Regions from separate parts of the Brevibacterium sp. JSBI002 genome, predicted to be linked through region 2. Evidence: predicted binding sites of a transcription regulator. Region 2 holds the regulator's gene; each other region holds the start of a gene.
The links. The regulator HspR, encoded in region 2, represses chaperone genes until heat shock. The targets are predictions, from matches to a motif close to AAGTTGAGTCNNNNNGACTCAACTT.
Positions count from the first base shown of each region.

Region 1: the regulator HspR is predicted to act here: its motif matches at 3,725-3,749, upstream of LJ362_RS03610 (ATP-dependent Clp protease ATP-binding subunit).
Region 3: the regulator HspR is predicted to act here: its motif matches at 4,356-4,380, upstream of clpB (ATP-dependent chaperone ClpB).

Region 1 covers NZ_CP110341.1:836,106-842,813, reverse strand. Annotated here, with positions in the region: gene LJ362_RS03620 (hypothetical protein) at 1-115, shown strand, start outside; gene LJ362_RS03615 (YidC/Oxa1 family membrane protein insertase) at 250-1,059, shown strand; gene LJ362_RS03610 (ATP-dependent Clp protease ATP-binding subunit) at 1,157-3,706, opposite strand; gene LJ362_RS03605 (TetR/AcrR family transcriptional regulator) at 3,883-4,533, shown strand; gene LJ362_RS03600 (DHA2 family efflux MFS transporter permease subunit) at 4,530-6,278, shown strand; gene LJ362_RS03595 (DUF3152 domain-containing protein) at 6,366-6,708, opposite strand, start outside.
Region 2 covers NZ_CP110341.1:3,267,846-3,274,553, forward strand. Annotated here, with positions in the region: gene LJ362_RS14840 (hypothetical protein) at 214-2,082, shown strand; gene LJ362_RS14845 (lipoprotein 17-related variable surface protein) at 2,324-3,637, shown strand; gene LJ362_RS14850 (DUF1206 domain-containing protein) at 3,763-4,635, opposite strand; gene LJ362_RS14855 (heat shock protein transcriptional repressor HspR) at 4,785-5,201, opposite strand; partial or broken gene LJ362_RS14860 (DnaJ C-terminal domain-containing protein) at 5,240-6,255, opposite strand; gene LJ362_RS14865 (nucleotide exchange factor GrpE) at 6,437-6,708, opposite strand, start outside.
Region 3 covers NZ_CP110341.1:3,416,699-3,423,406, reverse strand. Annotated here, with positions in the region: gene LJ362_RS15470 (DUF5819 family protein) at 1-285, shown strand, start outside; gene LJ362_RS15465 (HTTM domain-containing protein) at 275-1,564, shown strand; gene clpB (ATP-dependent chaperone ClpB) at 1,688-4,294, opposite strand; gene LJ362_RS15455 (Na+/H+ antiporter) at 4,412-5,989, opposite strand; gene LJ362_RS15450 (enoyl-CoA hydratase) at 6,096-6,708, shown strand, end outside.

The DNA of each region.
Region 1 (6,708 bases), 1.3 Mb from region 2:
GTCTCTGCCGGACGCGCGCCGAAGCATCCGCGAATTCCGCATGCCTGAGGAGCCCGGCACTCCGGGTACGGCACTGCCCAGAGCCCCCTCTTCCGTCGTTCACGCCATCGCCTGAACGACCTCGATCACGTTCCGTACGGAACGCCTCCCCGCCTCGGCGCGGGCAATTGTCATCAGTCGTCACGGTGATGGCCTGCATCGGCCCATTCAACTGCGCCTCAGTGCGCCCTGTCCGAAGGACACTCACCTGTGAACATCTACGAATTCCTGCCTATCCGCCTGCTCGTCGAAGCCGCCTATACGGTGGTCACGGGGATCAGCGACATCCTCGAACCACTCGCCGGCGGCTTCAGCGCCGCCCTGGCCGTCATCGTGCTCACCGTCCTGGTCCGCGCCGTGCTCATCCCCGTCGGTGTGTCCCAGGTCAGAGCCGGCATCACTCGGAAACGACTGGCCCCGAAGATCAGCGAGCTGCAGAAGAAATACAAGAAGCAGCCCGAACTCATGCAGCAGAAGCTCATGGAGCTGTACAAGGAGGAGAACGCCTCTCCGTTCGCCGGGTGCCTTCCGGTGCTCGCGCAGATGCCCGTGCTCATGGCCGTCTACGGTCTCTTCGTCAATGCGACGATCGGCGGGCATGCCAATGAGCTGCACGGTCATACTCTCTTCGGTCTGCCTCTCAACACGAGCTTCGTCAAGCTGCTCGGCGCCGGCGATCTGACGGGCACCGCGATCACGGTCTACCTCGTCCTCGTCGTCCTCATCGCCGTCGTCGCCGGGTTCTCCCGGCACCTGCTCACCCCGACACCCGAGGCTCCGACCGCTCCCCCGGCGAAGAACGGGGCAGATGCTCCGGCGATGCCGGATCTGTCCGGAGTGATGAAGACCCTGAGCTTCATGCCCTTCCTCACCGCGATCTTCGCGCTCTTCGTCCCCTTGGCCGCCGCTCTCTACCTGGCGACGACGACCACGTGGACGCTCGGCGAACGGCTCGTCCTCAACCGCCTCCTCGGAGCGAACGAACCGCAGTCGGAGGCGACCACCGCGGTGTCCGGCTGAGTCGGGAGCACAACAGAGCCCGGGGCGGAGGATTCCCATCCTCCGCCCCGGGCTCTGTGGCGGCGGCCAGTGCACGGCCGCCTCGGCGATCGAAAGATCAGGCGATCATCGGCTCCGGGCGGGTCCCGGCAACGACCTTGAGTGCGCCGTCGACGACAGTGGCGCGCACGGTGCCGCCCTCATCGACCGCCTCGGTGACGAGGAGATCGGCGATGCGGTCGTCGAGCTCGCGCTGGATCGTGCGACGCAGCGGACGAGCGCCGAACTCGGGTTCGTACCCTTCGTCGGCCAGCCAGTCGAGAGCCTCTGCCGAGACGTCGAGGGCGATGCCCTGAGCCTCGAGGCGCTGCTTCGACGCGGCCAGCTGCTGATCGACGATGGACCGCAGCTGCTCACGGTCGAGCCGCGAGAACATCACGGTGTCATCGATGCGGTTGATGAACTCCGGCCGCATGAACTCCTTGAGGCGACCCATGACCTTGGCCTTGAGATCCTTCTCCGCGTCTCCCGCAGCACCGGAGGCGAAGCCCAGCGGAGTGCCGGACATGAACTCGGAACCGAGGTTCGAGGTCATGATGACCACGGTGTTGCGGAAGTCGACCGTGCGGCCCTGACCGTCGGTGAGCCGTCCGTCGTCGAGGACCTGCAGCAGCAGGTTGAACGCATCCGGGTGAGCCTTCTCGACCTCGTCGAGGAGGATGACCGAATACGGGCGACGGCGGACCTTTTCCGTCAGCTGCCCAGCCTCGTCGTAGCCGACGTAGCCGGGAGGAGCACCGACGAGGCGGGACACCGTGTGGCGTTCGCCGAACTCGCTCATATCGAAGCGGATCATAGCCGACTCGTCGTCGAACAGGGTGTGCGCCAGAGCCTTCGCCAGCTCCGTCTTTCCGACGCCGGTGGGGCCGAGGAAGAGGAAGCTGCCGATGGGCCGATCGGGATCGGCCATACCGGTCTGGCTGCGGCGGATGGCGCGCGACACCGCGGTGACGGCCTCATCCTGTCCGACCACTCGGTCGTGGAGGACCTCTTCCATATTCGCCAGTCGTGCCTTCTGGCTCTGCGTCATCCGTGCTGCCGGGATTCCGGTGGCACGGGAGACCACATGCGCGATCTCCTGCTCACCGATGATCGCCTCGGCGGCAGCGGTCTTCGCGGCCTCCGCGTCCGGGTTCTCAGCGGATTCGATCCGGGCGGTCACCTCGTTGATCTCATCGCGGACACGGCCGGCACGCTCGTAGTCCTCGACCTCAATGGCGGACTTCTTCTCCGCTTCGAGTTCGGAGAGATTGAGCTTGAGTGCGTCGATATCGACCGCGGGTCCGCGACTGAGCGACATCCGGGCACCCGCCTGATCGATGAGGTCGATGGCCTTGTCCGGCAGGAACCGGTCGGTGATGTAGCGGTTCGACAGCTCCACGGCCGCGCGGACCGCCTCGGCGGTGTAGGTGACCTCGTGGAACTCCGCGTAGCGGTCCTTGAGCCCGTCGATGATCGTCACCGCGTCCTCGACGCTCGGCTCACCCACGGTCACCGGCTGGAAGCGGCGTTCGAGGGCCGAATCCTTCTCGATGGTGCGGTACTCCTTGAGCGTGGTCGCGCCGATCATGTGCAGATCGCCGCGGGCCAGGCGCGGTTTGAGGATGTTGCCGGCGTCCATCGAGTTCGCTTCGCCGTTGCCGCCGGCACCGACGAGGGTGTGGAGTTCGTCGACGAAGACGATCATGTCTCCGTCGTCGGCGATCTCGTTCAGCGCTCCGGTCAGGCGCTCTTCGAAGTCGCCGCGGTAGCGGGTGCCGGCGAGCATGCCGGGCATATCGAGAGCGACGATGCGCTTGCCCTGCAGCTGCTTGGGAACTTCGCCCGAATGGATGGCCTGGGCGAGTCCCTCGGCGACCGCAGTCTTGCCGACACCGGCCTCACCGAGGAGAACCGGGTTGTTCTTCGTCCTGCGGGCGAGGATCTCGATCGTCTGCTCGATCTCCTCCGAGCGGCCGATGACGGGATCGAGCTTGCCTTCGGCTGCGAGCTCGGTGAGATCCGTGCCGAACTTCTCCAGCACGGATTCCTGGCCGCCCTCACCTTCGGCCTCCTGGCCGGGGTGCAAGCCTGCGGCTTCGGCTGCCTCGGCACCGGCCTGCAGTGCAGCCTGGGTGACGCCTGCCTGGGCGAGGATCCGACCGGCAGGCATCTCCTGGTTGAGCACAAAGGCGAAGAACATGTGTTCGGGATCGATGTAGGTCGACCCGAAGGCTCGCGCCACCTGGTAGGCGTCGAGCAGGGCACGCTGGGCCGAACCGGTCAGTGTGGGCGTGGAATCCGCCTCGGTGTCGGTTGCAGCCGGAAGGCGCTCTTCGATCGCATGAGCGATGGCCTCGGGGTCGGCGCCGGCCTGGCGCACGGCGGAGATTCCGGGTTCGGAATCGACCATGGTGCGCAGGATGTGGAGCGCGTCGACCTCGGACTGACCGTGTCGCCCTGCGAACTCCGCGGCCGCTTCGATGACCTCGTGGCTGCGCTTGCTCAGCAGCCGGTTGATGTCGACGGAACGGCCTCGGCGGGCTCCGGTCTGTCCCTGGAGGAAACGAGCGAGGAACTCGTCGAACGAGTCTCCGCCTGAGCCTGCGGGTCCGAAGAATGTGGCCAAAGCTGACCTCCTCTTTCAAAGTTGAGCGTATACGACTCAATCAACAGGTGCATGCGGACTTATATTCCCACCTGCCGCCCGCCCGACGACGGAGTGTGAATAACATCACTGTCGAGAAATGCATCGCATGCATTTCTTCATTTGGTGCAAATTTGCAAAAGGTGCATAATTTTCTGGTGAACTCCGAACCGACCGAATCCCTGCGCGAACGTCAGACCCGTGAGCGCCGCGCGTCCATCCACGCCGCGGCCGTCGATCTCGTCTTCGATCATGGCCTCGACGAGGTGACCGTGGCTCGGATCGCGGAAGCCGCGGAGGTCTCGACGCGCACGTTCTTCAACTATTTCCCCACCAAGGAGATGGCGATCGTCGGACTGACGGCCTCGGACGACATCGCAGCCGCACTGCAGCGATTCATCGAGGACTTCGAGCCCCGGCGCGAGCGTCTGGCGGAGGATCTCTCCTTCACCATCCGGGCCGCGTTCGAGTTCCTGCTGCCGCGGTCGGCGAACAAACAGAAGCTGCGCGCAATCCAGGCTCGGCATCCGCACCTCGGCATGCTCAGCATGGAGACGAAGCGGCACTACTCCGAGCAGATCATCACCGGCATCCGCCGGCGGATCGAACGTCGCGGAATCACCTTTGCCGATGACGACACCGCCGCACGGGCCGCGCGGATGCTCGCGCAGCTGTGCAGCATCCCGCTCGAGCACGCTTTCGCCTCCGCGCGATTCGACCCCGAAAACGAATTGGACGACGAACGGGTGGACCAGGCGTTCACCTCCTCGATCGACCTGTTCCTGACCCTCTTAGAAAGGCTGAGATGACCACTACCGCCACAGAGCCCGCTGCCGAGAAGCAGCACAGCGCCGAGGAGGAGCCGGAGATCGAGACCCCGTCAGTGGTCCTGCTGTTCGTCGGCCTGATGCTGGCAATGTTCATGTTCTCGCTCAACCAGACCATGCTGGCTACGGCCCTGCCGACCATCGTCGGCGACCTCGACGGCGTCGACCAGATGCTGTGGGTCTCGACGGCGTTCATGTTGGCGGCGACGATCATGATGCCGATCTACGGCAAACTGGGAGACTCGTTCAACCGCAAGAAGATCTTCATCTTCGCCATCTGCATGTTCATCCTCGGCTCGATCGTCGGATTCCTCGCCCACAGCATGGCCGTCCTCATCACCGCACGCGTCATTCAGGGCCTCGGCGGCGGCGGTCTCATCATCCTCTCGCAGGCTCTCATCGCCGCGGTTGTGCCGGCTCGCAAGCGCGGCCCGTACATGGGCATCATGGGAGCGAACTTCGCGGTCACCTCGGTGGCGGGACCGCTGATCGGCGGCTGGATCACCGAGGGTCCGGGCTGGCGCTGGACGTTCGCCCTCAACCTGCCGTTCGGCGTGCTCGCCCTCATCGCCGCCATCCTCTTCCTCAAGGTCCCCAAGTCGGACCGGTCGGTCAAACGCCATGTCGATGTCGCGGGCATGATCCTCATCGCCGAATTCACCTCGGCGCTCATTCTCACAACTTCGTGGGGCGGGCATCAGTACGACTGGGACGATCCGATCATCATCGGACTCATCGCCATCGCCGTCATCAGCGCCGTCGTCTTCGTCTTCGTCGAACAGGCTGTGCCCGAACCCGTCATCCCGATGTTCGTGTTCAAGGACACGAACTTCGTCCTCTGCACGATCGCCGGCATGTGCATCGCCATCGGCATGTTCGGCGTCCTCTCGTACATGCCCACGTTCCTGCAGATGGCGCACGGGATCGAAGCGACGAAGGCCGGGCTCCTCATGGTGCCCATGATGGCCGTGATGCTGCCGAGCTCGGTCATCATCGGCTTCGTCGTCTCGAAGACGGGACGGTACAAGTGGTACCCGGTGCTCGGCAGCGCGATCGTCGGCGTCGCCCTCTTCCTCATGGGGACCTTCGTCACGGCCGATCAGAACGTTCTCGTCGTCATCGGCTGCCTGTGTGTGCTGGGCCTCGGCCTGGGACTGTCGATGCAGATGCTCGTGCTCATCGTCCAGAACTCGTTCCCGGTGGCGATGGTCGGCACGGCGACGGCGTCGAACAACTTCTTCCGCCAGATCGGCGGCACGCTGGGCATGTCGCTGATCGGTTCGCTCTTCACCTCGCGGCTGGCATCCAACCTCGAGGACGGCATCAAGTCCCTGGGACCCCAGGGCGCCCAGGCGATGAAGGGCACGGGGTCGAATTCGCTGACCCCCGAAGTGGTCAAGTCGCTGCCCGATCCGATCCACTCGATCATCGTCAATGCGTACAGCGATGCGCTGGTGCCGATCTTCCTGTGGGTCTGCCCGCTGGGAATCATCGCGGCAGTCATCCTCATGTTCGTTCGTGAGAAGGCTCTGGCCACGAAGATCGATGCGGGCGCCCCGACGGACCATCAGCGTGAGGTCGTCGCGACCGACAGCATCGCTGTCGTCGAACAGCCTGGAGCACTGACCCCCTCGGGCACGAGCTCCGTCAGCGATGAGATCGAGCACAAGAAGGCCACGCAGGGTGCCGGCGACTACTCTCTGCGGCCCCGCTCGCCCAAGCACTGATGCGAACGTCCACGCCATGACAGCGCGGGCCCCGCATTTGCGGGGCCCGCGCTGTATCGGCCGGAGTCAGTCCACGGCAGCCGCGGACTAGCCCTTCGAGGGCCATCCGTTCGGCTCACACCCCTGCAGGCCCTTCGTCTGCTGCTGCATGAGCGGGGCCGTCTTGCCTGGTCCGGGGCAGGATTCGTGGCCGTGGCCGAGAGCGTGACCGACCTCATGGTTGATGAGGTACTGCCGGTACTGGACGATATCGTCGAACTCTTCGGTGGCAGAGACCCAGCGCTTGGCGTTGAGGATGACGTTGGGACCGTTGCGACACGAGAGCTTGCCCAGGGTCCGCAGCGGCAGGCACATCTCGTCGACGGTATCGGGGCTGGCGATGGAGATCATCGTGTCCTGACCTTCATCGACGAGCTCGATGGAGACGTCG
Region 2 (6,708 bases):
GCTGAATTCGAGCGGCCGACGCCTCCTTTCGCCGAGGAGGCACTGACGCTCATGCTTTTACCGCCGAGTAGGTCACGAAACGGTTAAAGGAATTCACCTAAGTGTTACCGCTTTTAAACCTGAACAAAACGTACAGAAATAGTTTGGAAAACCCTTAGAACCTAGGATGAGTGCCGTATCACACCCCTCGCCACAGAGATTGAAGGCACTCCAATGAAGAAGATCATCCTCGCGCCGGCAGTCGCGCTCGCGTTCACCGGTCTTGTCGCAAGCCCGGTCGCTGCCGCGGAATCGACGTCCGCCCAGTCGGCCTCCGCACAGAAGGCCGAGCAGAAGAAGGTTGAAGCCGAAAAGGCCGAAGCCAAGAAGAAGGAAGAGGCCAAGAAGGCCGCGGCTGAGAAGGCTGAAGCCGAGGAGAAGGCAGCCGCAGAGAAGGCGGCAGCCGAGAAGAAGGCCAAGGAAAAGGCCGAGGCTGCCAAGAAGGCCGCTGAGAAGAAGAAGGGCGAGGCAAAGAAGCCTCCGAAGAAGGTCGAGCCGAAGCCCGCTCCTGCCCCCAAGGACGAGGATAAGGACGCCAAGGACGATAAGTCCGAGGACGAGGCCAACCCGATCAACGCCTCGGTGCAGGTGACCTCGGGTGAAGTCACCGCCGCGGAGCTCCACGAGGACGGCGTGACCGTCAAGGTCACCGGCCTGGAGAAGGGCGACAAGGTCGCCGCCAAGTCCGGCCTGACCGGCCCGGCCGTCACCGCTCAGGGTTCGACCGCGACGATGAAGCTGCGTTCCGCCTCTGAGGTCTCGCAGGAGTCGGTTTCCTTCGCAGTCCAGGTAGAGCGGGAAGACGCCGACACCAAGACCCTCACCGGCGCCGCCGAGGTCGATGCTCAGGCAGAGCCCGAACCGACGGTCTCGCTCAACACCACCGAGATCTCGCAGAGCGATTTCGACGAGAACGGCATCGAGGTCACCGGTGAGGGCTTCACCCCGAACAGCAAGGTCACCGTCGTCGGCGGCAACGCAACGTCGCCCTTCGCGACCCAGGAAGTCGAAGCCAACGCCGACGGCGAGATCTCCGCAACCCTGAAGTTCGAGGGCGACGAAGCACTTCCGGCCGGCGATTACTCCGTCTGGGGCGTCGACCAGGAGTCCGAAACCAACTCCCCGGCTCAGGACCTCACCATCACCGAAGACGACGCTGTCGATCCGATCGATGCCTCACTGAAGGTCGAACCCAAGGAGATCACCGCCGAGGATCTCGCCAACAGGGACAAGGGCTTGACGGTCACTGTCTCCGGCGTGAAGAAGGGCGACAAGATCAAGGACTCGCTCACCGGCGAGACTGAGACCGCAGAAGCTGACGGCGACTACGAGCTCCACCTCTGGTACGAGGGCGACCCCGCGAACCTCGAGGTCGGCGAGGTGCCATTCACTGTCACCATCGACCGCGAAGGCACCGAGTCGGAGACCCTCAACGGCACCATCAACGTTGTCGGCGAAGACGACGGGGACGACGGCAACGAAGACGGCAATGACGACGGCAAGGATGACAGCGACGACGGAGACGATGGCGAGACCGAAGCTCCAGCCGAGGCTTCCTTCACGGTTTCGCCGAAGACGATCGAGGCGGCGGACTTCGCCAATGAGAAGAAGGGCGTCACCCTCGCCGTCGAGAACTGCGAGCCCGGCGCCGATGTCCACTTCGAAGTCAACCCGAAGGGCATCAACGTCACGGCCTACGAGAACACCGTCACGGCTGACGACGAAGGCAATGCCTCGGTCAACGTCTTCGGCACCTCATCGGATGTCTCCGCCTATGTCGGTGCTTACACCGCAACCGCGACCTGCGGCGATGACACCATGAAGGACTCCTTCACGGTCACCGAAGGTGCCAACGGCGGCGGCTCCGGAGGCGGCGACAACGGAAATGCCGGCAACGGTGGAGACGACGGCAGCCAGCTGCCTCGCACCGGTGCCGACCTCGGCGGGCTGACGACGGGAGCCCTGCTTCTCCTCGTCGGTGGTGCAGCGATCGCACTGACCGGCCGCAAGAACAAATTCGGACAGACTCCTACGAGCTTCTGATCCGAGCCAGGCGGACAGCCTGGATCGATTCGGAGGGGCGGCTCAGCACACGCTGAGCCGCCCCTTCGTCTGTTCTGCCGTCTGAGACGAATCGGTGCTCCCAGGTGAATGGACAATGAACTCTGCGACGGGGCCGAAGTCAGTGCTGAACAAAACGAACACAACTATGCGTGTGGTGAATGTTGCATTACTGTTACATTCGTAATACTTCACACCCAGCTGTAATTTTCTAAGGAAATACATGAAGAAGCTCGCCCTCGCACCCGCGGTGGCCATCGCCATCACCGGCCTGGCTGCATCCCCAGTCATCGCTGCTCCAAGCTCGGACAGCTACGCGCACACTGTCGTCAAGAACTCCGGCGATGCCCAGGAGAGCACTCCGTCTGAAGCACAGGCTATCGAGGCGAAGGTGACGACCTCCCCCAAGGAAATCACCGCCGAAGATCTCGCCAACAAGGAAGAGGGAATCGTCGTCACGATCACCGGCCTTGAAGCCGGAGACAAGATCTCGGATTCGCTCACCGGCGAAGCTGGAACTGCTGAGGGCGATACCTTCGAATACAACATCTACTCCACTCAGCCCGCCGAGGACATCTCGAACGGTACGGTCGATTTCTCCGTCACGATCACTCGCGATGGCGAGGAGCGCACCTATGACGGGCTGAGCTTCTCCGTCGTCGACGACACAGACGAGCCCGAGGCTCCCGAGGTCGACCCGAAGGTCTCGCTCAACGCCGACAAGTTCACGGAGAGCGAGTTTGCGGAGAACGGTGTCAAGGTCACCGGTGAAGGATTCGCTCCGGATGCCGCAATCAACGTCGTCGGTGGAAACGCACAGTCGCCCTTCGCCACCAAGCAAATCACGACTGACGACGAAGGAAAGTTCTCCACAACACTGAAGTTCGAAGGCGATGGCGACCTCCCCGCCGGCGACTACTCAGTCTGGGCATTCGACCCCGAAGCCGAGACCAGGTCCCCGGCTCAGGACTTCACCATCACCGAAGACGAGACCGAAGAGCCATCCGCTCCGGTCGAAGAAGCCAAGCTGACCGTCTCCCCCGAGTCGATCACGCCTGCTGACTTCGTCCAGGAAGACAAGGGCGTCACCCTCGCCGTCGAGAGCTGCGAACCCGGTGAAGACGTCCGCTTCCTCGTCAACCCCAAGGGCGAGTCGAGCGTCACCGCCTTCGACAAGACCGTCCAGGCTGACGACGAGGGCAAGGCCAACGTCAACGTCTACGGCACCAGCGCTTCCAACGCCTCGGCTTACGTCGGCGATTACGACGTCACCGTCACCTGCGGCGATGACGAACTGACCGGTGACTTCTCGGTCGAGGAAGACCCCAACGCTGGTGGCGGCGACGGCAATGAAGACGGCAACGGCGGAAGCGAAGATGGCGACAACGGAGATGCCGGCAACGGGGGCGACCTGCCCCGCACCGGTACCGAGCTGACCGGCCTCGTCGGCGGCGCCGGCCTCCTCCTCATCGGTGGGGTCGCGGTCGCCATGACCATGCGTCGCAAGAAGGTCGCCCAGGATCCCGCAGAGATCTGAGAGCGACTGACCTGAGAGCGTGCTGGCTCGACTGAGCTGGGCGTGAGTCGAAAAGGGCGCGAACCCAACCGGGTTCGCGCCCTTCTTCTCTGTGCTGCAGCGAAGCAGACGAATCAGAAGACTGCTCAATCCATGCGGTCGTACCTAGAGCGCAGGGCGAGGAAGACTCCGTAGAGGACCAGGCCCAAGCCCACCGCCAACAGCAGGTACGGCCCGAACGGCTGATCGCGCATGCCCTTGAGCGCACCGTCGATACCAGTGAACTCCTCCGGATCACCGGTCGCCGCAGACACCACGATGAGGATGCCCACCGACAGCAGCGTCGCACCTTTGCCCAGATACCCGACAACACCGGTGAACCCGACGAGGAAGCGGGTGAACGCGCTGCGCGGCCGACCAAGTTCATCTTTCCACTTCCGGCGCAGACCATTGATACAGAACACGATGCCGATGAGCGCAATCACGGCGCCGGCAGCCATGAGGATATACAGTCCGCCCGGGGCCTTCGCCACGGTCGTCGAGGCCTGTGAGCTCGCTTTGCCCGAGTCCGATCCTCCGCCGAAGACGAACTGGGAGAAGGTCGCGGCAACCACCACATAGGCAATGGCAGAACCGACCGTCGAGAAGAAGTCGATCCACTGTTTCCTCCCCTGCTTCTCCTCCGGGTCGCGAGTTCCGGCACCGCGCAGCGACGACGCACCGAAGAACGCGTTGACCAAGCACCACAACGCCATCAGCGCACAGCCGAGGAAGCAGATCACGATCAGCACCAGGCCGAAGGGCTGTGAAGCGATCTGTCCGACCGCTCCCGCCTGGTCGGCTTCGCCGCCCTGCCCCAGGCCGATCGTCACGGCCGTCGCACCGAGGATCGCATGGACCAACCCGTTGGCAATGAAGCCCGCGCGGGCCACACGCTCGAACCAGCGGCTGTCCGCGACTTCCTGAGCCGCCGAATCGGCACTGTCGGCGACCTGTCGAACCTTCTCTTTCTCGTTCACAGAGTCAGTGTCGCACAACACGTGTACTTTTCTGCGCCGCAATGAACTGGATTCGTCGAGCAACGCGAAAAGGCGGAGTGCGCACCGAAAGTTCGGTCCGCACTCCGCCTCGACGCTGTTCTCAGCGTCCCAGTCGGGCCTCGTCGGGATCAGCCGCGTCGGTACCGGTTGTACAGCACCAGAGCTCCCGGCTCAGGGCGACCCTGTGGGCGTCGTCCCCTCGAGATCGAGACGACGTCTCCGCCCACGGTTCCGGCCGCGAAGACACGCGCATCGCGTTCCTGCGCCGACCGGCGTGCCCGAACCTCGTCCTCAAGCTCCTCGTTGCGGCTCTTGAGCGCATCGACCTGATTCTGCAGGTCGATGATCTTCTTGATCCCGACGAGGTTGACTCCCTCGTCCTGCGACAGCTGCTGGATCAGTCGCAGCTTGGCGATGTCCTTCCCGGAATAACGCCGGCCCCGGCCCGCAGTGCGTTCCGGAGAGACGAGACCCAGTCGGTCATACTGCCGCAGCGTCTGCGGGTGCATGCCCGCCAGATCCGCGGCCACCGAGATGACATACACCGCCGCACTCGATGAAATGTGCAATGTGATTCACCACCTCAGCTGGCCTTGGCTTTGTCCAGCAAGTCGGCGCGTGGATCCTCACCTTCGGTGGCGGCCTTGAACGACTCGACTGCCTGCTTGGCTTCCTTGGACAGATTCTTCGGCACCACGATCTCGACTGTCGCCAGCAGATCGCCGGAGCCCTTCTTCGTCTTCACACCTTTGCCCCGCACGCGCAGGGTCCGTCCCGAGGGTGTCCCCGGTGCGACCTTGACCTTGACGGGCATTCCGCCCAGGGTCGGCACCTTGACCTCGGCGCCGAGGGCCGCCTCGTCGAAGCTGATCGGCAGTTCCATCCGCAGGTTGTCACCATCGCGGGTGAAGACCGGGTGCGGACTCACGTGCACGGTGAGGATGACATCACCGGGCTCGCCGCCGTTGGGGCTGGTCTTGCCCTTGCCGGCCAGGCGGATCTTCTGCCCGTCCTTGACCCGATCGGGGTGCGCACGGTCAGCGGCTTCCCGCCGGGCATGTTCAGCTTCACCGAGGCGCCGTCGATGGCTTCGGTGAACGACAGCGTCGTGCTCGACTTGATGTCGCCGCCCTTGACCGGAGGCTGGTAGCCGCCGTATCCGCCGCCACCGCCGAAACCTCCACCGAATCCGCCGAGCAGATCCGCCAGGTCCGGGGGAACGTCTCCCCCACCGCCGTAGGTCGTGCGGGTCCGCGTACGTCCGCCGCCTCCGAAGAGGTCGGAGAACACGTCGTCGAATCCGCCGCCGGCAGCCCCGCCGGGTCCACCGGAACCGGCGCTGAACCTGGCGCCGCCGCCCATGGCGCGGACCTGATCGTACTGGGCCCGGGACTCCTTGTCGGAGAGCACCTGGTGGGCCTGGCCGATCTCCTTGAACTTCTCCTCGGCCTTCTCATCACCGGGGTTGGCGTCCGGGTGATACTTGCGCGCGAGCTTGCGATAGGCCTTCTTGATCTCGGCGTCGGAAGCGTCCTTGGAGACGCCGAGGGTTTTGTAGAAGTCCTTGTCGAACCAATCATTCTGAGGTCCGGTATTCACCTGGCACCTCCTTTCCTTCCAATCAATCCTGTCATCAGGGTATTCACTTGTCCTCTCACAATCCGCATCCCCGGGGCGATGCCCCGAAGATCCGGACCGCCGCCGAGGCGGTTCCCCGGCCCCGTACGTCGGTGAACCGGCGTGCGGGGCGGGCGGCCGCCTCGGCGATCGTGGTCGCTGCTCAGTCCTCCGGCTGCTGGACACCGACGCGGGCGGCGCGGATGATGCGCTCCCCGATCCGGTAGCCCGGCTGCATGACCAGGAAGAGCGTCGGATTCTCGACCTCGTCCGAAGGCTGCTGCATGAGCGCCTCGTGGATGTTCGGATCGAACTCGTCGCCGACCTCTCCGTACTGCTCGACGCCGAGCTTGTTCAGCGATTCGACCAGCTTGTTCACGTGGGTCTCGAAAGGCCCGGTGACATCGCCGTTATCGCGAGCGAGCTTGACCTCGT
Region 3 (6,708 bases), 150 kb from region 2:
AACGCGATTCCCGCCTACCTGGAGAGCGAGCATCTGGCCACGGCATATGCGACGCAGGTGGCGAAGGCCATCTGGGGCGACGACGTCCAGCGCGTCCAATACCAGGCCGCCCGTCAGAACGTCGTGCCGTTCGCCGAACGCAATGACAAAGACGCGAAGCGTCCGAACATCCAGCCCGTCCCCGTGGGATGGCGCGCACTCGTCGTCGAAGACGATCAGTCCCAAGAGGAGTTCACGAAGTACTTCTGTGCCTCGGACGAAGTGAGGTGCGTCGGTGAACAGTGACGACACGAACCGCAAGGACCGGGACGATCCCGACGGCGAGGTCACGGACCAGCGGACCGGCACGGCCGCCTCGGCGGAGAAGCGGGAGAAGGACCACGGGTCGGACTTCGCGGGCCGCGGAAACGATGGGGCCGCCTCGGTGAGTGACTCGGCGCCCGAATTCGGGCTGGTCCCGGTGACGAGCTTGGTGCGGACGAAGCTAGCGCAGGGGTGGAACTGGCTCGAGGAGATGCTCACCGGCCGGTACCACGCAACGTACGGGCTGGCGGTGACGCGGATCCTCATCGGATTCACCGGACTCGGCCTCATCCTCACGAACTTCAGCGCGCGGCATTACACCTTCGGTGTGGGATCGGCCTGGAACGGGGAGATCGCCGAACCCAAGAGCGACTTCCCGAACATCTGGCTCTTCTCCCTCTTCCACCGGGCGGTGACGACTCCGCCGCTGTTCACGGCGATGATGATCGGACTCGCGCTGCTGGCGATCGTCATCATCCTCGGTTGGCGGACGCGGATCATCCTGCCGATCTACCTGGTGCTGTGGGTGAGCTTCATCGAGCTCAACGACGGGGCCGGGGATCAGGGCGACAACGCCTACCGGATGTTCATGATCGCGATGCTCTTCGCCGACACGACCCGCCGGTGGTCACTCGATGCCAGGCGGCGGGCACGGAATCCGGAGTTCCCGGACAATGACGGCGGGCAGTGGCGCTGGGCGCTCATCATGGCCAACAACCTTGCCATCGTCGTGCTCGCGTTCCAGGTGTGCGCGATCTACATGTCCGGCGGACTGTATAAGGCCGGTGGCCAAGCGTGGCAGCACGGATACGCCGTGTACAACCCGCTGCACACTCAGCAGTTCGGCACGTGGCCGGTGCTGTCGGACCTGATGACGGCGTGGGGGCCGATGGTCGTGGCGATCTCGTGGGGATCGATCCTCTTCCAGTGCGCCTTCCCGTTCATGCTCTTCAACCGTTACACCCGCATCATCGCGCTGCTGGGCATCCTGTCCTTCCACTTGGGCATCGCCCTGCTTATGGGTCTGCCGTGGTTCTCGCTGACGATGATCGCCGTCGATGCGATCTTCATCCGCGACCGCTCATTCGCGAAGGTCAGCGCCTACCTGCGGCATTGGTGGACGTCGTCGGCGCCGCGGTCGGTCGGTGGGGCTTCGGGCGGTTCCGCTGGTGGCCGTGGCGGTACGGCTGGTCGCGGCGGCGCGAAGGCCGGATCTTCGAAGACTCGTACGCGGACTTCCACAGGCTCCCGCGGCAAGTAACCGTCACGCACAGCGCTCAGCATCCAGCAGAAGCTGAAATGGGACACCCTGCTCTGAAATGCTCACCGAAGAAAGTGAGCGATCCAGAGCAGGGTGTCCCATTTCTGTGCTGTGCCGGGAGCCTTACCGCTTGGGGCGCAGCTCCAGGCCGGTGGCCTCGGGATCATCGGGCAGGTCGACGACCACGGTGTCCCCGTCGACGATGTCGCCGGCCAGCAGAGCGCGGGCCAGTTTGTCGCCGATCTCGCGCTGGACCAGCCTGCGCAGCGGACGGGCACCGAACGCTGGGTCGTAGCCTTCGAGCGCCAACCAGTCCTCGGCACCCTGAGTGACCTCGAGCGAGACCCGACGGTCAGACAGCCGCTTCGACATGTGCGCGATCTGCAGATCGACGATCGAGGCGAGCTCTGCCTGGCTGAGCGCATCGAAGAGCACGATGTCGTCGAGGCGGTTGAGGAACTCGGGCTTGAATGTCGAATGCACGACATCGAGCACCTTGGACCGCTGCTCCTCGGTCGACAGGCTCTCGTCGACGAGGAACTGCGAGCCGAGGTTCGAGGTCAGGATCAGGATGGTGTTCCTGAAGTCGACCGTGCGTCCCTGACCATCGGTGAGCCGCCCGTCGTCGAGGACCTGGAGCAGGATGTCGAAGACACTGGGGTGCGCCTTCTCCACCTCGTCGAGCAGGACGACGGAGTACGGGCGACGGCGGACCGCCTCGGTGAGTTGGCCGCCCTCGTCGTATCCGACGTAGCCCGGAGGGGCACCGACGAGGCGGGACACGGTGTGCTTCTCACCGTATTCGCTCATATCGATCCTGATCAGGGCCTTCTCGTCGTCGAAGAGGAAGTCCGCGAGAGACTTCGCGAGCTCCGTCTTGCCGACGCCGGTGGGTCCGAGGAACAGGAACGAACCGGTCGGGCGGTCCGGGTCGGCGACACCGGCACGCGAACGGCGGATGGCGTCGGAGACCGCGGCGACGGCGTTCTTCTGCCCGATGAGACGCTCACCGAGGATGCCCTCGGCTCCCAGCAGCTTCTCGACCTCGCCCTGGACGAGGCGTCCGGCCGGGATGCCCGTCCACGAGGAGACCACCTCGGCGATGTCGTTGCTCGAGACCTTGTCCGAGACCATCTGATCGGATTCCGCTCCCGCCTCGGCCTGGGCCTCGGCGGCTTCGGCCTCGGCGATCTCCTTCTGCACGGCAGGGATCTCGCCGTAGAGCAGGCGGGATGCGGTTTCGAGGTCCGTGTCGCGCTGAGCCTTCTCGGCGGCCGAACGCAGCTCGTCGAGCTTCGTCTTCAGCTCACCGACCCGATTGAGGCCGGCACGCTGGGACTCCCACGTGGCTTCGAGTCCGCGCAGCTCCTCCTCCTTGTCGGCAAGGTCGGCACGCAGGGCACTCAACCTCTCGATCGAGGCGGAATCGGTCTCCTTCGCCAGGGCCATGTCCTCCATCTTCAGGCGGTCCACGGCGCGGCGGAGCTCATCGATCTCGACAGGGGCCGAATCGATCTCCATCCGCAGGCGGGAAGCCGCCTCGTCGACGAGGTCGATGGCCTTGTCCGGCAGCTGCCTGCCGGTGATGTACCGGTTCGACATCGTAGCGGCCGCGACCAGGGCGCCGTCGTTGATCGAGACCTTGTGGTGGGCCTCGTAGCGTTCCTTGAGCCCACGCAGGATCGCGATCGTGTCCTCGACACTGGGCTCACCGACGAAGACCTGCTGGAACCGCCGCTCCAGGGCGGGATCCTTCTCGATGTTCTCGCGGTACTCGTCCAGCGTGGTGGCACCGATCATCCGCAGCTCACCGCGGGCGAGCATCGGCTTGAGCATATTGCCTGCGTCCATCGAGGAGTCTCCGCCGGCACCGGCACCGACGATCGTGTGGAGCTCGTCGATGAAGGTGATGATCCGGCCGTCGGCGTTCTTGATCTCCTCGAGCACGGCCTTGAACCGCTCCTCGAACTCGCCGCGGTACTTCGCACCGGCGACCATTGCGGAGAGGTCGAGGCTGATGAGGGTCTTGTCGCGCAGCGATTCGGGCACGTCTCCGGCCACGATCCGCTGGGCCAGGCCTTCGACGACGGAGGTCTTGCCGACGCCGGGCTCACCGATGAGGACGGGGTTGTTCTTCGTCCTGCGCGAGAGCACCTGCACGACGCGGCGCACTTCCTTATCGCGGCCGATCACCGGGTCGAGCTTGCCTTCCCGGGCGACGGCGGTGAGGTCGATGCCGAATTTCTCCAGCGACTGCATCGTCTCCTCGGGGTTCTCCGAGGTTACCTTCTTTCCGGCACGCAGTTCGGGCAGGGCCGCGAGCAGCGCGTCCCGGTTCGCCCCATTCGCGCGCAGGGCCTCACCGGCGCCGTCCTTGCCGGCCGCAGCGGCGAGCAGCAGGTGCTCGGTCGAGACGAACTGGTCACCGAGCGCCGTCATCTCCTCCTGCGCGAGGTTCACCATCTCCAGGCCGGCGCGGGAGAGTCCCGGCTGGCTGACGGTGGAACCGCTGACGGTGGGGAACCCGCTGATCACGGATTCGATGGAGCGCAGCACGGCCTGCGGGTCGGCGCCGACCTTCGTCAGCAGGGTCGCAGCGAGCGAATCGGGCTGGTCGAGCAGGGCCGCGACGAGGTGAGCCGGTTCGATCTGGTTGTTCTTCCGGGCGACGACGTCGTTGACCGCAGCCTGCAGCGCCTCCCGGGATCTGGTTGTCATCTGTGCGTCCATGTACGCATCTCCTTCTCAAATTCTGTGCTGATTTCAGCTCTCGAAAGGAACAACACCGACAAAGTTGAGTCTATTCCGCTCAACTTTGAAAATCGAGAAGAATTTCGCCGCCCGTCCCTACCTCGTGATGACCGACTGGAGGTCGAAGCGGTGGAGCACCTTGTCCGCGACCTCCGGATCGGTGCCGCGTTCGCGACGGGCCTTGAGCACCTCGGCGCGGGCGGACTGCATGGCTTTCTTCTGCACGGCCAGCATCTGCTCCCGGTGTTCCTTGAAGGCCATCGCCTGTTCCGAGCTCGCCTGATCATCGGTGGTTCCGCTGAGGTGATCGTGCAGGACTTTGAACCGTGCCCGCAGGGGTTCGATGACGTCGTCGGGCAGGCTGTCATCGTTCTTGATCTCGCGCATCGCGGCCTTGTAGGCGCGCAGTGCGATGTCCCTGGTCGCCTGATGTTCCTTCTCCGCCTCGTCGTCGATGCCGAGGGCGGCGACGACGGTCGGAAAGCTCAGGCCCGCCAGCACCAGAGTGACCAGTAGGACCACCGCGGCCGCGACGACGATATAGGACCGGCCGGGGAACGGGGCGCCGGAGGACGTCGTGGCCGGGATCGACAGAGCCAGGGCGACCGTGGCGAGGCCGCGCATCCCGCCCCAGGTCATCAGCGTGGCATCGCGGACGCTCAAAGGTGCGGCATCCGGATCCTCCTCGCGTCGCTTGCGTTCGATGACAGTGCCCAGCAGCAGCCATACGAAGCGGACGGCGACGACGATGAGAGCGATGAGCCCGCCGACGAGCAGCGCTCGCCCGAGGTCGGCGTGCTCGGATTCGACGATGAGGCGCAGGTCGAGACCGATGAGTCCGAAGGCGATTCCGGTGATGAGCATCTCGAGGACCTGCCACGTCGAGTTCTGCGTCACCCGCTCCGCCGAGTTGCCCTCGACATCGCGGCGCCGCACTTCGAGAGCGGCGACGACGACGGCGATGACCCCGCTGGCGTGGAAGTGCTCGGCGACGAGGTAGACGCCGAAGGGCAGGACGAGCATGAGGGAGGAGCGAGCGATCGTGTGATCGATCTTCTCCATCACCCACCAGGCGGCGAAGGACAGGACGAGGCCGACGATGATCGCCACGACGGCGGAGACGACGAACGACACGGCCAGATCTGCATAGTCCACCTCGGTGCCGGCCAATACCGCGGCCATCGCGGTCTGGAAGATGACCAAGGAGGCGGCATCGTTGAACAGGCCCTCGCTCTGCAGGGTCGACATGATGCGGCGGGGGATCGACACGGTGCTGGCGACGGCTTCGACGGCGACGGGATCGGGTGGGGCGAGCATGGCGCCGAGCGCGATGGCCGCGGCGATCGTGATTCCGGGGATGAGGAAGACCGCGGACCCGGCGACTGCGGCCACGGTCACCCCGACCAGCGCCACGGACATGCCGAGGATCGTGCGCCACCGGATCGCGAACAGCGCCCACGATGTCTTCTGTGCGGCGGCGAAGAGCAGGGGCGGCAGGAAGAGGGGGAGAACGAGCTCCGGATCGATGGCCACCTCGGCGAAGGTGGGGATGAACGCACCGGCGATGCCGATGAGGACCATGAGGGCCGGCCACGGAAGTTTGAGCTTCTGTCCCAATCCGACCACCACCGAGGTGGCGGCACCGAATCCGATGATCATCAGCAGTGTGGTCATGCCAGTCCTTCCGTGCCGCATCCCTCGGGGCGGATGTGTCCGGAGGCGGGCGGAGATCGTCTGCGCAGATTCCGCGCGGCCCGGCGACCATTGGCAGAATGAGGCTATGTCGGAATCAATTGTATTCGGCCACCTCGACGACGGAGTCGCGTCCGTGACGATCAACCGGCCGTCCACGCGCAACGCACTGTCGCGTGAGGTCATGGAAGACCTCATCGACACCCTCACCGAGGTGGCCGACCGCACCGATGTGCGCGCGGTCATCCTCACCACCGCCGGCCATGTGTTCAGCTCCGGTCATGACCTCACCGAGATCCGCGGGGCGGATCTGGAGACGCAGCAGACCACGTTCGATGCCTGTGCACGGCTGATGCAGCTCATCCAATCCATCCCGCAGCCGGTCATCGCGCAGGTTCAGGGAGTGGCCACGGCAGCCGGCTGCCAGCTGGTGGCGACCTGCGATCTGGCCGTTGCCGCCGAGTCCGCCAGATTCGCAACTTCGGGAGTGAAGATCGGGCTGTTCTGTTCGACGCCGATGGTGGCGCTCTCCCGTGCGGTGCCCGCGAAGCAGGCGATGCGGATGCTGCTGACCGGTGATTTCGTGACCGCTGACGATGCGCTGAAGTTCGGTCTCGTCTCCGATGTCGTCGCCGACGCCGACCTCGAGTCCGCCACCATGGAATTGGCTCTCAAAGTCGCGTCCGCCTCGTCGGCTACAG